DNA from 2 places in the Stenotrophomonas sp. STEN035 genome. Region 1 is predicted to be linked to the other one. Evidence: riboswitches for the same ligand, from Rfam matches in the RefSeq annotation. Region 1 holds a riboswitch; the other holds the start of a gene.
The links. Region 1 has a riboswitch for thiamine pyrophosphate ahead of thiC (phosphomethylpyrimidine synthase ThiC). Riboswitches for the same ligand answer to the same signal wherever they lie in the genome.
Positions count from the first base shown of each region.

Region 2: another riboswitch for thiamine pyrophosphate. It lies ahead of ACVOLL_RS11380 (TonB-dependent receptor); the one in region 1 lies ahead of thiC (phosphomethylpyrimidine synthase ThiC).

Region 1 is NZ_JBRRDY010000005.1:30,133-36,959, reverse strand. Features, by position in the region: gene ACVOLL_RS03940 (AfsR/SARP family transcriptional regulator) at 1-295, shown strand, start outside; gene ggt (gamma-glutamyltransferase) at 568-2,271, shown strand; gene ACVOLL_RS03930 (BCCT family transporter) at 2,565-4,145, opposite strand; TPP riboswitch at 4,424-4,525, shown strand; gene thiC (phosphomethylpyrimidine synthase ThiC) at 4,642-6,516, shown strand; gene ACVOLL_RS03920 (DUF4136 domain-containing protein) at 6,623-6,827, shown strand, end outside.
Region 2 is NZ_JBRRDY010000018.1:45,265-52,091, reverse strand. Features, by position in the region: gene uvrC (excinuclease ABC subunit UvrC) at 1-602, shown strand, start outside; gene pgsA (CDP-diacylglycerol--glycerol-3-phosphate 3-phosphatidyltransferase) at 610-1,224, shown strand; tRNA gene ACVOLL_RS11400 (tRNA-Gly) at 1,273-1,348, shown strand; tRNA gene ACVOLL_RS11395 (tRNA-Gly) at 1,409-1,484, shown strand; tRNA gene ACVOLL_RS11390 (tRNA-Gly) at 1,542-1,617, shown strand; gene pnuC (nicotinamide riboside transporter PnuC) at 1,751-2,347, opposite strand; gene ACVOLL_RS11380 (TonB-dependent receptor) at 2,344-4,518, opposite strand; TPP riboswitch at 4,588-4,683, opposite strand; gene ACVOLL_RS11375 (phosphotransferase enzyme family protein) at 4,727-5,863, opposite strand; tRNA gene ACVOLL_RS11370 (tRNA-Gly) at 6,105-6,180, shown strand; tRNA gene ACVOLL_RS11365 (tRNA-Cys) at 6,253-6,326, shown strand; gene ACVOLL_RS11360 (leucine-rich repeat-containing protein kinase family protein) at 6,531-6,827, opposite strand, start outside.

The DNA of each region.
Region 1 (6,827 bases):
CGATGGAATGCTGGAGGCATCACGCTGGGAGTCGGCCATAAAGCTGGCCAATGCCTTGAGTCAGCGTGATCCCTGGAATGAGGCACACACCCGGCGGGTGATGCGGGCCCATGCTGGCACCGGCATGCGTGCTGCGGCGCTGAATGTCTACCAGCGATTCGAATCGGTACTGCGGCAGGAGCTGGGCCTGGATCCAGACCAGGAGACGCGCGGCCTGCTGGAGCAGATCAGTAGCGGGCCCGGCGGCGGACACGAGGCCGCCAGCTTGATTGGAATGGCGTCTGCGCGGATGTAGGGCTGGGTTGCACGCGGTGGTCTGCAAGCTTGCTGTTTTACTGTGGGAGCGGCGTCAGCCGCGAAGCTGAGCTTGCTCGAACCTCTTCGTCTGATGATGTCCTTGCTTCGCGGCTGACGCCGCTCCCACAAAGACAGTCCGATGCCTGTGGTCCAGCTTGGCTGGTTTGAGCGCCAAGGTGACGGGGAGTTCAGGACAAGGCACATGCGCAAGGCGTGCGTCAGCGCGGTGGCTGGGCTATCGTCCAGCCATTCCCTTGCTGGTTGTCTGCCATGCTGCGTACCGCGTTGTTGCTTGCTCTATCTACGGTGTCGGTAACGGCGTTTGCCGCAGACCGTATCACCGGTCATGAATTCGCCACCCGTTCGGAAGTCATCGCGCCGCATGCAATGGCGGCCACGTCACAGCCGCTGGCCACGCAGATCGCGCTCGACGTGATGAAGGGTGGCGGCTCGGCGATGGACGCAGCCATCGCTGCCAATGCCGCGCTGGGATTGATGGAGCCGACCGGCAATGGCATTGGCGGTGACCTGTTCGCGATCGTGTGGGACCCGAAGACGCAGAAGCTTCATGGCTACAACGGCTCGGGCCGTTCACCGCGTTCGTTGACGTTGGCAGAGCTGCAGCGGCGTGGTCTGAAGGAAATTCCCGCGACCGGACCATTGCCGGTGTCGGTGCCCGGGGCGGTGGATGGCTGGTTCGCCTTGCACGAGCGCTTCGGGCGTAAGCCGATGGCTGAGAATCTGGCGCCGGCAATTGCCTATGCGCGCGCAGGGCATCCGGTGTCGGAGGTCATCGCCTATTACTGGGATCGCTCGGTGCCCAAGCTGTCGCAGTATCCGGGCTTCAAGGAGCAGTTCACCATCGATGGGCATGCGCCACGCAAAGGGCAGATGTGGCGCAATCCGAATCTTGCAGACACCTTGCAGCAGATTGCCGATGGCGGCCGTGATGCGTTCTACAAAGGTGACATCGCTCGTGGCATTGGTGACTACTTCAAGGCCAATGGCGGCTATCTGAGCTACGGGGACATGGCTGCTCACCAGGGCGAGTGGGTCGAGCCCGTCAGCAGCAATTACCGTGGCTACGATGTGTGGGAGTTGCCGCCGAACAGCCAGGGCATTGCCGCGCTGCAGATCCTCAATGTGCTGGAGGGCTATGACTTCTCGAAGATTCCATTTGGCTCGGCCGAGCACATCCATCTGTTCGTCGAAGCCAAGAAGCTCGCTTTCGCCGACCGCGCCCGTTTCTACGCAGACCCGGCATTCTCGCCGGCACCGGTACAGCGGCTGATTTCCAAGGACTACGCCGCGCAGCGCCGCAGCCTGATCTCGATGGACAAGGCGTTGAAGGAAGTTCAGCCGGGCACGCCCAGGCAGTTGGAGGAGGGCGACACCATCTACATGACCGTGGCCGATGCCGAGGGCATGATGGTGTCGCTGATCCAGTCCAACTATCGCGGCATGGGCAGTGGTATGGCACCGCCGGGGCTGGGCTTCATCCTGCAGGACCGGGGCGAGATGTTCGTGTTGCAGAAGGATCATCCCAATGGCTATGCACCGGGCAAGCGGCCGTTCCAGACCATCATTCCTGCCTTTATCACCAAGGATGGCAAGCCGTTCGCCAGCTTCGGGGTGATGGGCGGTGCGATGCAGCCGCAAGGGCATGCGCAGATCGTGATGAACCTGGTCGACTTCGGCATGAACCTGCAGGAAGCCGGCGATGCGCCGCGCATCCAGCATGAAGGTTCGACCGAACCGACCGGACAGGCCACGGCGATGCGTGATGGTGGCGAGGTCAATCTGGAAACCGGGTTTTCCTACGAGACGGTACGCAGTTTGATGCGCAAGGGGCATCGCGTGGTGTTTGCCGATGGCCCTTATGGTGGCTATCAGGCGATCATGCGTGACCCGGAAAGCGGCGTTTACTACGGCGCTTCGGAGAGCCGCAAGGACGGGCAGGCGGCGGGGTACTGATCTTTGCTTCTTGTGGTTGTAGCGGGGCAAAAGCCAAAGCCAAAGCCAAAGCCAAAGCACCCCTCCCCAACCCTCCCCTTCGCTGCGCGAAAGGGAGGGGGCCGTTCTTGGCGATTTACAAGATGGCGACGGAGCCGTTTCTACCCCCTCCCTTTCGCGCAGCGAAGGGGAGGGTTGGGGAGGGGTAGCTCTTCGCTGCCGTCCTTACCACCCAATTGTTCAGCCACATTGCGCAGCTGGATGCGAAGCCCGCCAGATGCGCCGCGGCAATTCACAGCTCCCGCAGCCCCCGCCTACTTGCCCAGACCTGACGAACGCTCAGTGACTGCACGTGCTTCTTCCTGCGCGGCCTGTTCGCGCTCGATCCACGCCTCCATCATGTGCCGTGCGCGCTGCGCGAGCCGGCGCTGACGGTTGTGCTCGGCGTCCAGTACGCGGTACAGCGATACCATCACCAGCACCATCAACAACGCGAATGGCAGTGCTGCAATGGTGATCATGCCCTGCAGTGCATCCAGCCCACCTGCGAGCAGCAGCGCCGCGGCGATCAGTGCAATGGCAATGCCCCATACCAGCTTGCGTGACAGCGGTGGATCGCCGGCTTCGTCGGTGGACATACCGGCCAGCACCAGCACCGCGGAATCGGCCGAGGTGACGAAGAAGATGATCAGCAGGACCAAGGCCAGCCCCGACAGCAGCAAGGAGGCCGGCATGCTGTCGAACAGCGTGAACAATACCGTTTCATAGCCATTGCCCAGCGCCTGGATCAGGTCGGCCTGGCCAAACAGCTGCGCCCACAGTGCGGTGCCGCCGAACACGGAGAACCACAGGAAGCCGAGCAGGGTTGGTGCCAGCACCACCCCGACCACGAACTCGCGCACGCTGCGGCCGCGTGATACCCGCGCAATGAACGAACCCACGAACGGCGCCCAGGCAATCCACCAGGCCCAGTAGAAGATGGTCCAATCGGCGACCCAGGTGCTGCCCGAAAAGGGCGACATGCGCAGGCTCATCGTCACCAGCTGGTTCAGGTAAGAGCCCAGCGTGGTGGTGAAGGTGTCGAAGATGAAACCGGTGGGGCCGAGCACCAGCACTGCCGCCAGCAGCACTGCCGCCATTGCCAGATTGAAGTTGGACAACCACTTGATGCCACGGTCCACGCCGCTGGTGGTGGAGATCATGTAAAGCACGAAGGCGATGGCGATAACCGTCATCTGCAGTGGCACGCCTGCGGTAACACCAAACACACGTTGCAGGCCGGCAGCAATCTGGATGGTGCCGAACCCCAGCGTGGTGGCGACACCGATTGCGGTGGCAACCACGGCGGCGATGTTCACCAGCTTGCCGATCCAACCGCGATGATGGCGGCCGATCACCGGTTGCAGCATGTCGCTGATCAGGCCGCGGCCGTTGCGGTTGTATTGGAACCAGGCCATTGCCAGCCCGATCAGCGCATAGATTGCCCACGGGTGCAGGCCCCAATGGAAGAACGAGTAACGCATCGCGGCGCGGGCGGCATCCATGCTTTGCGGCGGCAGGCCTTCGGGTGGGGTGACGAAATGCGATACCGGTTCGGCGGCGCCCCAGAACACCAGGCCGATGCCCATACCGGCGGCGAACAGCATCGACAGCCAGCTGGCGCGGGAGAAATCCGGCTCGGCATCTTCGCCGCCGATGCGCAGGCTGCCGAAGCGTCCGAACGCCAGGTACAGCAGGAAACACAGTGTCAGGAACACGATCAGCAGGTACATCCAGCCGGCGCCGCGCACAACCTGGGCCAGCGTGGCCTGCACCACGTCGTTGAAGGGGCCGGGCGCGAGGCCGGCAATCAGCACCAGCAGCGCGACCAGTGCAATGGAGACACGAAACACCATGAAGGAGCTTCTCCGATCAAATGAGCGATTGAGGGGAGCGAGCCTGAGCTTGCAGGACAACCGGCTGGCACCTTGGCACCGGGCCGGGAAAGGAGGGGCGGCAAGCGCCGCAAGGCAGTCATTCGAAACGAGCCTGCGCGGGATGTTACTGAATGGCGCGTCACGATTACGTTAGCGGCTTGTAACGTTGTGCAAGGCGAGGCCTGCTGGCAGTAGCTGCAGCCTTTTGACCGGCGCTCCTGCTGGCTTGGCTTTCCCATCGATTGCGGGTCTAATGACGCCCGAAGCGGGGGTACCGTGGCCATAGGGTCGCGGTTGAGACATACCCTTCGAACCTGATCCGGCTCATACCGGCGTAGGGAAGCTTCGTGTGCCGCCAGTCGATGTGCCCGCAATGGGCCAGGGCCGGCCGGCGTGCGCCTTCGCTTCGTTCCGTCATGCGAATCCCTCGCGTGGCCTTCGCACCCCGCGTGTGGATAGACCAGGACGAATGCCAATGAACGCACAGCCCAGCCTGCAGCAACAGGCCCAGCAACTCTCCGAATCCGTGACCCGGCCGATTCCCGGTTCGCGCAAGATCTTCGTCGCTGGTTCTCGCCCGGACCTGCAGGTGCCGATGCGCGAGATCGCGTTGACTCGCACGCCCACCCTGTTCGGCGGCGAGGAGAACCATCCGGTCACCGTGTACGACACCTCCGGCCCGTATACGGATCCGCAGGCCAACATCGATCTGGCAGCGGGGCTGGCGGCGGTGCGCAGCGCCTGGATCGAGGAGCGCGGGGATACCGAGCAGTTGGCCGGTCTCAGCTCAGAGTTCGGCCGTGGCCGCCAGCACGATGCCCGGCTGGATGCCGTGCGCTTTCCCGGCCGCACGCTGCCGCGCCGGGCGATTGGTACCGCCAACGTCACCCAGATGCACTACGCGCGGCGCGGCATCGTTACTCCGGAGATGGAGTATGTCGCCATCCGCGAGAACCAGCGCTTGGATGCAGTGCGTGATGCAGGGTTGCTTGCCCAGCATCCGGGGCATAGCTTTGGTGCCAACATCCAGCAGATCATCACCCCGGAATTCGTACGCGATGAAATCGCGCGCGGCCGTGCGGTGTTGCCGAACAACATCAACCACCCCGAGTGTGAGCCGATGATCATCGGCCGCAACTTCCTCACCAAGATCAACGCCAACATCGGCAACAGCGCGGTGTCCTCCGGCATCGCCGAGGAAGTGGAGAAGCTGGTGTGGGCGATCCGTTGGGGCGGCGACACGGTGATGGATCTTTCCACCGGCAAGCACATCCATGAGACGCGCGAGTGGATCGTTCGCAACTCGCCGGTGCCGATTGGCACCGTGCCTATCTACCAGGCGCTGGAGAAAGTAGATGGCCGCGCCGAAGCGCTGACCTGGGAGATCTTCCGCGACACCTTGATCGAGCAGGCCGAGCAGGGGGTTGATTACTTCACCATCCACGCCGGTGTGCTGCTGCGGCATGTTCCGCTGACCGCGAAGCGCGTCACCGGCATCGTCTCGCGCGGCGGTTCCATCATGGCCAAGTGGTGTCTGGCACATCACAAGGAGAACTTCCTTTACACACACTTCGAAGACATCTGCGACATCATGAAGGCTTACGACGTGTCCTTCAGTCTCGGTGACGGCCTGCGCCCTGGCTGTATTGCCGATGCCAACGACGCGGCGCAGTTCGGTGAACTGGAAGCGTTGGGCGAGCTGACAAAGATTGCCTGGAAGCATGATGTGCAGACCATCATCGAAGGTCCCGGTCATGTGCCGATGCAGCTGATCAAGCAGAACATGGACAAGCAGCTGCAGGAGTGCGGCGAAGCGCCGTTCTATACGCTTGGGCCGCTGACCACCGACATTGCGCCGGGTTACGACCACATCACCAGTGCGATCGGTGCGGCGATGATTGGCTGGTATGGCACCGCGATGCTCTGCTACGTGACGCCAAAGGAGCACCTGGGCCTGCCCAACCGGCAGGACGTGCGCGACGGCATCATGGCGTACAAGATCGCCGCGCATGCCGCTGATCTTGCCAAGGGCCATCCGGGTGCGCAGGTCCGCGACAACGCATTGAGCAAGGCACGCTTCGAGTTCCGCTGGGAAGACCAGTTCAACCTCGGTCTGGATCCGGAGAAAGCCAAGGAATTCCATGATGAGACGCTGCCCAAGGATGCGCACAAGCTGGCCCACTTCTGCTCGATGTGCGGCCCGCATTTCTGCTCGATGAAGATCACCCAGGATGTGCGTGAGTACGCCGCCGAGCAGGGGCTGGATGAGGCGCAGGCGCTGGCGATTGGGATGGCCGAGAAATCGGCACAGTTCCGCGAACAGGGCGCGCAGGTCTATCGCGTCGAATAAGCCGGTGAGTCGGGGCGGGGCATCCACGCGGGTGCCCCGGCCACTGCTTGACGCCAGCACGGGTGCGGACGTGTTAGCGTGCAGCCGTCCACACCAGGGGTAGGCCATGAAACTTCGCTTTGTTGCTCTGCTTTTCGCCTTGTCCACGTTGCTCCTGCTGGGCGCCTGCGCCAGCACCCCGCGCGTCGCCAGCCAGGCCGATCCTACTGCCGACTTTTCGCGCTACCGCAGCTTCGCGTTCTTCAGCCCGCTGGCGCTTGAGCAGCACGGCTATACCACCATCACCAGCAACCGCATCCGCGCCGCGGTGC
Region 2 (6,827 bases), on a different contig from region 1:
ACGCCGCCGGGCCGGTGCGTGCGCAGTACCGGCGCTACAACATCAGCGGCATCGAGCCGGGCGACGATTACGCCGCCATGCGCCAGGCCATTGACCGACGTTTCCGCCGCGCGGTGGAAGAAGGCGGGGTGCTGCCGGACGTATTGCTGATCGATGGCGGCGCCGGACAGTTGGCACAGGCGCAGGCGGCACTGGCCGATCTGGGCGTGGAAGGGGTGATGCTGGTCGGCGTGGCCAAGGGTGTGGAGCGCCGTGCCGGCCACGAAGCGCTGGTGCTGCCTGATGGGCGCGAGCTGCGCCCCGGCGCGGCGTCACCGGCCCTGCAGTTCATCCAGCAGGTGCGTGACGAGGCACATCGCTTTGCCATTACCGGCCACCGCGGGCGCCGCCAGAAGGCGCGCATGACCAGCAAGCTAGAGGATATTCCTGGAATCGGCCCGCGTCGGCGCGCCAGCCTGCTCAAGCATTTCGGTGGCATCGCCGGTTTGAAGGCGGCAGGCGAGGCCGAAATCGCCCGCGTGGAAGGCATCAATGCCGCCCTCGCTGCACGTATCTACGCTAACCTTCATGGTCTGTCGGTACCCGATCCGGCGGCGGAGTAATGTTGTAATGAAATTGACCATCCCCACCTGGCTGACGTTGCTGCGGATCCTGATGATCCCGGTGCTGGTGCTGGTGTTCTACCTGCCCTATGCCTGGACCAATTTCGCCTCGGCGGCGATTTTCGGCCTGGCGGCTATCACCGATTGGCTGGACGGCTGGGTCGCGCGCAAGTACGAGCAGCATTCGGCGTTCGGTGCGTTCCTGGACCCGGTGGCGGACAAGTTGATGGTGGCGGTGGCCCTGTTCCTGATCGTGCAGGGGCACCCGACGCCGTGGATGGCGTTCTGGGCGGCGGTGATCGTCGGCCGTGAAATCGCGGTGTCGGCGTTGCGCGAGTGGATGGCCGAGATCGGCCAGCGCGCCAAGGTGCGGGTTGCGATGATCGGCAAGGTCAAGACCACCGCGCAGATGGTGGCGTTGCTGTGCCTGCTGTACTCGGTGTCGCCCAATACCTCGTACAAAACCATCTGGATGGGCGAGCCGGTGTTCCATATTGGTGACTGGATGTTGGCCATCGCCGCTTTGCTGACTCTGGTGTCTGCGCTGCAGTACCTGCGTGCGGCTTGGCCGAGCCTGCGTGAAGACGAAAAAGCCGCGCGCAATAGTGCAGCCAAAAAGTGAACAGGCTGTTGACACTGCGCCCAATGCATGTAGAATTTCGCCTCCCAAGCGGGAATAGCTCAGTTGGTAGAGCGCAACCTTGCCAAGGTTGAGGTCGCGAGTTCGAGTCTCGTTTCCCGCTCCAGTTTCAAGCATCGAGTCACGTTCGTTTGTGCTTCGATGAGTAAATAGATGTAGCAAGCCTGCGGGAATAGCTCAGTTGGTAGAGCGCAACCTTGCCAAGGTTGAGGTCGCGAGTTCGAGTCTCGTTTCCCGCTCCAGTCTTGCAATGCATCTCGAATGTTGGCGCTCTGTTTCGCAGATGCTGCATTCAATCCGCGGGAATAGCTCAGTTGGTAGAGCGCAACCTTGCCAAGGTTGAGGTCGCGAGTTCGAGTCTCGTTTCCCGCTCCAGATAATGATCTGCAGATTCCATGTGAAATCTGCAGGTAAAGAAAAGCCCCTGATGGGGCTTTTTTATTGTCCGCGATTTACCTTCAGCCAGCTGCTGCCGACATCGGCAGCAGCTGGTAATGCGTGACGCTGCTCAGCGCGCGCCGTGCGCAGCAGGTTCCGCAGTAGAGGTGTGGGCCGCTGCACTCCATGCACGCAACCCGATCACGGCAAGACCGAGGAAGAACACGTACAGCGCCGCGGTCACATGCAGTGACTTGAACAGATACGCGCCCACGTACACCACGTCGACCACGATCCACAGCCACCAGGTGGCGGTATGACGGCGTGCCTGCCACCACTGTGCGACCAGGCTCAATCCGGTCAGTATCGCGTCCAGCCATGGCAGCGATGCATCGGTGAAGCTGTGCATGCCGGCGCCAAGTGCGATGCCGCCAAGCACGCCGATGCCCAGGTCACGCAGCATCTTGCTGCGTGACAAGGGCACGATGCGCACACTGCCTTCGTCGGCGGCGTGGCGGCGCCAGTTGATCCAGCCATAGACGAGGAAAACGGCGAAGGCGAGCTGCAGCAGCGTGTCCGAATACAACTTGGCTTCGGCGAACACCAGTGCATACAGCGCCACCGACAGCAGGCCGACCGGCCACGCAACCATCCGCCGTTGCGCCATCAGCCAGACACCGAGGATGCTGCATAGCGCGGCCGACCATTCGAGCGTGGCGCTGTTCACAGCGCTACGCTCACCGATACGCGTGCCTGCCGCGGTGCGCCCGGGAACAGGTAGTAATCGCCCATGCTGCTGCCGGTATCGCGCCAGTAGAAGCGGTTGAAGAGATTGTCCATCGACAGGTTCCAGTTCACTGCGTGGCCTTGCAACTGATGCTGGAAGCGCAGGCCGGCATCGAACACGTTGTAGCTCGGTGCGCGTACCGCGCCATCAGCACGCGCGGTATTGGCCGATGCGTAACGCCAGCCGCCGGTCAGGTCCAGCCCTTCGACGAAGGGCAGGGCATAGCTCAGGTGCACACTGGTCCGCAGCTTGGGTACGTTGACCAGTTGGTGGCCTTCGTAGCTCGGTGTGCCGGTGTCGCGCGCACGTGCCTGCAATACGCTGGCGCTGGCGACGATCTGCAGTGCATCGGTGAGCTGGCCGTTGGCGGTCAGTTCCAGGCCGACGTGGGCCTGCTTGCCTTCCTCTACGAAGGTGTAGCCGACGTCGCTATCATCGGGCTTTGCGTACTGGTACGGCTGGGTGGTGCGGAACAGTGCCGCGCCCAGCGTCAGCTGCTCGCTGCTGGCGTACTTCACGCCAACTTCGAGCTGGCGCGACCGCACCGCGGGCAGGAAGGTATCGGCATTGGCGGTCCAGAACGGTGCTTCCTGGCCAAGCGAGATGCCTTCGACATAGCTGGCGTAGGCATTGATGCTGTCGCTGGCCTTCCACATCACCGCAGTCTGCGGCAGGAAACGTGACAGGCGGCTGCGACGTTCTGGATTGCCGCGCTTGTCATAGGCGCGTTCGTTCAGGCGCACGTAGCGGCCGCCGGCCAGCCACTGCCAGTCTTCATTGAGCTGGATGCGGTCCAGTGCGAAGACGGCGGTCTGGCGGCTGTCCAGGCGACGTGCGGACGCGCCCGGCATCAGCGGCGAGGGCTCGAACACGGGCAGCTGCTTGTCGTGGATGTTGACGGTGCCGACGTATTCGTTGACGTTGCGGCGCTTGTCCACGGTGCGGCGGAACTGGTCGGCACCCACGGTCAGCTGATGGCCGATGCTGCCGGTGTCGAAGCTGCCGCGCAGCTCGGCACGCAGCTCCTGGTTGCGACGGGTATCGTCCGGGCTGCGGTAGTCATAGATGTCGTAATCGCCGTTGGGGGCGAAGTAATTGCCCGGCACGCTGCCATCGGCACATTCGGCGGCGTAGTAGCAGCCATAGGCGAAAGCGACGTTGTCATCGATCACCGTGCGGCTGTGGCTGACGGCAACGCGCGATTGCCAATTGGCGTTGAAGTCGTAGGTGTGCAGCGCGGTGATGTTGGTGCTGGCGATGCCTACCGGCTGCTGCCACGGCTGGTAGCCGAGCAACTGCTCGCGGTCCACGCCGGTCGGCAGTTCGCTTCCGCCCAGCAACTGGTAGCCGGAAGCCGAGCGCTGCGCGCTGGTCTGGTAGTTGGCATCCACTTCGAGTTTGCCGCGCTCGCCGATCAACCAGTCGGTCGCCAGCGAATAGAAGTTGCGGCGGCCATCGGCATGTTCGATATAGGACGCGCTGTCGTCCCATGCTGCGTTGAAGCGCAGGCCGAGGCGCGGGGTCAGCCAGTGGCCGACGTCGATGGCGGCATAGCGCGAGCCTTCGTTGTCGGTGCCGAGGGTGACGGTGCGTACTTCGGCCGGTCGCTTGCCGACGTAGTTGATGATGCCACCCGGTGCCATCACGCCGGCCGCCAGGCCAGCTTCGCCCTTCAATACTTCCACCGACTGCAGGTTCTCCAGCGCCAGACGCTGTTCGCCGGCGATCGACATGCCGTTGAAGCGGTAGCCGGTGGCGGTGTCCAGCGCGAAGCCGCGGATGGCGACGTTCTGGTAATAACCGACAGGGGCGTAGGCATCGCCCAGTGAGGCGTCATTGCTGGCCAGCTCGGACAGCGAGCGCACCTGCTGGTGGTCGAGGAAGTCGCGGTCCAGCACGTTCATCGATGCCGGCGTGCTTTTCCAGTCTCCGCTGCCAAAGCTGTTGGCGCGGGAGTTGTCCGCTTCTGGCTGACGGGCCTGTACGCGTACGGCGGCAAGCTCGGTCGGGGAATGTTCGGCGGTGGCATCAAGGCCGGTGTCGCTGGCGTACAGCGGCAGGGCGGTGCTCAGGGCGAGAGACAGCAACGTGGGGCGCAGGCAGCGGTTCATTCGATTCGTCTTCAGGCAACAAGGGAGACGAAGCGAAGGCGCGCATGCGCAGCGCCAATGACGGCGCTACGGCTGCTGCTCAAAGCTCCCTACGCCGGTGCAAACCGGATCAGGTTCCAAGGGACTCTCTCAGCCTGGCAAATCCAGGCACCCCCGCTTCAGGGCGCCATTTCACTACAAATGCGAATGATTTGCGAGTCGGGCCGCTTCAGGCGGCCGCGTGCAGGGCCTGCAACAGGGCTTGGCCATGCTGGCTGGCGAACCATTCGGGGTGGCCGAGCATGAATGGTTGCCAGGCGACATCGGCATTTGTGGTGGAGCCGGTGATGCCTTCGAAATACTCGACTTCTGACAGTGCAAAGTCGAAATGCACCATTGGCAGCAGATCGGCCAGCAGGTGTACCCGCTCGGCCGACAAGGGCAACACCTCGCGGTAGCCAGCGAGCAAGGCCAGCGCGATATCGATACGCACCGCCTCGGCGCCGCGTTCCAGTTCCAGCCAGGCCACGGCGTTGCGTTCGATGGCGGTGGCCAGATCGAACAGGGCGCTGGTGGGGGAGGCCAGGCCGAAATCGAGCACGCTGCTGACCTGCATCGCGTTGTCGCCATGGCCCCACAGCAGGTTGGAGACGTGCCAGTCGTTGTGCGCCCAGAGTCGAGGTTCCGCCTGCAGGCGCGCGGCCAGGCCGACGTGCCAAGGCAAGACGCTGCGCTGCAGTTGTTGCTCCCACGGAATGCGGGCCAGGTAGCGGGCAAGGCCGGGCCGGTTGTCGAGATCGGCCTTGATTGCGGAGATCGGGTCTTCAGTACGGATCAGCTCATCGCGGGCGACCAGCAGGTGGGTGCTGCGTTGGGGCGCGAGATAACTGGCCGAGGCGCGGTGCAGGGTCGCCAGCATGTGCCCGGCGGCGCGTGCGCGTTCGGTCTCGGTCAACAGCGTCCACGACGGGGCGTCGCGGTACAGGTCCTGGCCATCGGCTACGGCGTGCAGTTCGTAGGTCCAGTCGTCGTGCTCAGTGGCAGTCTGGCCATCGTGGCCATGCAGGAGTTGGACAACCGGCACCCCTGCCTTGGCGAGGTGGGTGATGAATTGATGCTCTTCCTGCAGGCAAGTGGCGCTGCGCACCAGTCGGTGGTGCCGTTTGACGAAGACCTTGCCGTGCGGGCCCTGAACAATAGCTGCGGCCGACATCGGTCGCGGGCTGTGCCAAAGCAGGGTGCTGCCAGCATCCAGTTGCGGGTAGTGATTACACAGCCAGGCAAGCTCGGCCGTATTGATGGCGGGCCAGTCGGCGGCCACCTCATCGTTGTTCAGGCCTTGCACGCGGTGTGATTGCTGGGTCATCGGAACGGGCTGGGACAGGTGATGCGAGGGAGGCGCGATGGTACGTCAGCTCCGCCAAGGCTGCTGGATGTAGAACCGAGCCATGCTTGGCAAGGGGCCTTCCCGGTAAGGCCCCAGCCGAGCATGGCTCGGCTCTACAGGGATTCAAGATCCAATGCCGACAGCCAGGCAACCCGTGTGAAAGGAATTGTTAAAAAGCGCTGGCGCGGATCAGCCGAAGTCTGTATTATTCGCCCACACCGCGGGAATAGCTCAGTTGGTAGAGCGCAACCTTGCCAAGGTTGAGGTCGCGAGTTCGAGTCTCGTTTCCCGCTCCAAATCGGAAAGGGCCCCCGCAGCGGGGTCTTTTCATGTCGAGGCGGTGTAGTGCTTCGGCGGTGCAATTGTTTGGCCTGGTAGCAGAGTGGTTATGCAGCGGATTGCAAATCCGCGTACGCCGGTTCGATTCCGACCCAGGCCTCCATGAGTAAGCACTAAAGCCCTGAGAAATCAGGGCTTTTTTGTTTTCTGCGATTTCTCATCGGCCCGCAGTCCCCGATTCAGAGGGCAAAAGGCGCGGTTGACACTCGTTTTCCAGTGGCTGACTCGCGTTGGCATGCGCAGAGTGCGCGCACGCGAGTACAAATACTCGCTGCGCAGGCGAGTAAGCAGCAGGCAAGCCCTGTTGTCAGCTGCAGATGCGTGCGACGATTTCATTTTCGAGGTGCGCGAATGCGCGCCACTCGATTGCCTGCAACTGGCTGCGTTGTGCAGGTGGCAACGCGCCAGTCAGCATCGCTGCACCGAAGTCGCTCAGTACTGCCTCGCCGGTGGCTGGGTTCCACAGAATATTGTGGGCGTACAGGTCGCCATGCAGCACGCCCTGCGCATGCAGATGGGTGAGCGCCGCGCGGATGCAGCCCAGCAGGCGCTCGGTGATGGCAGGCGTAAAGCGCGCATGCGTTGCATAGACATCGCGCGTGCA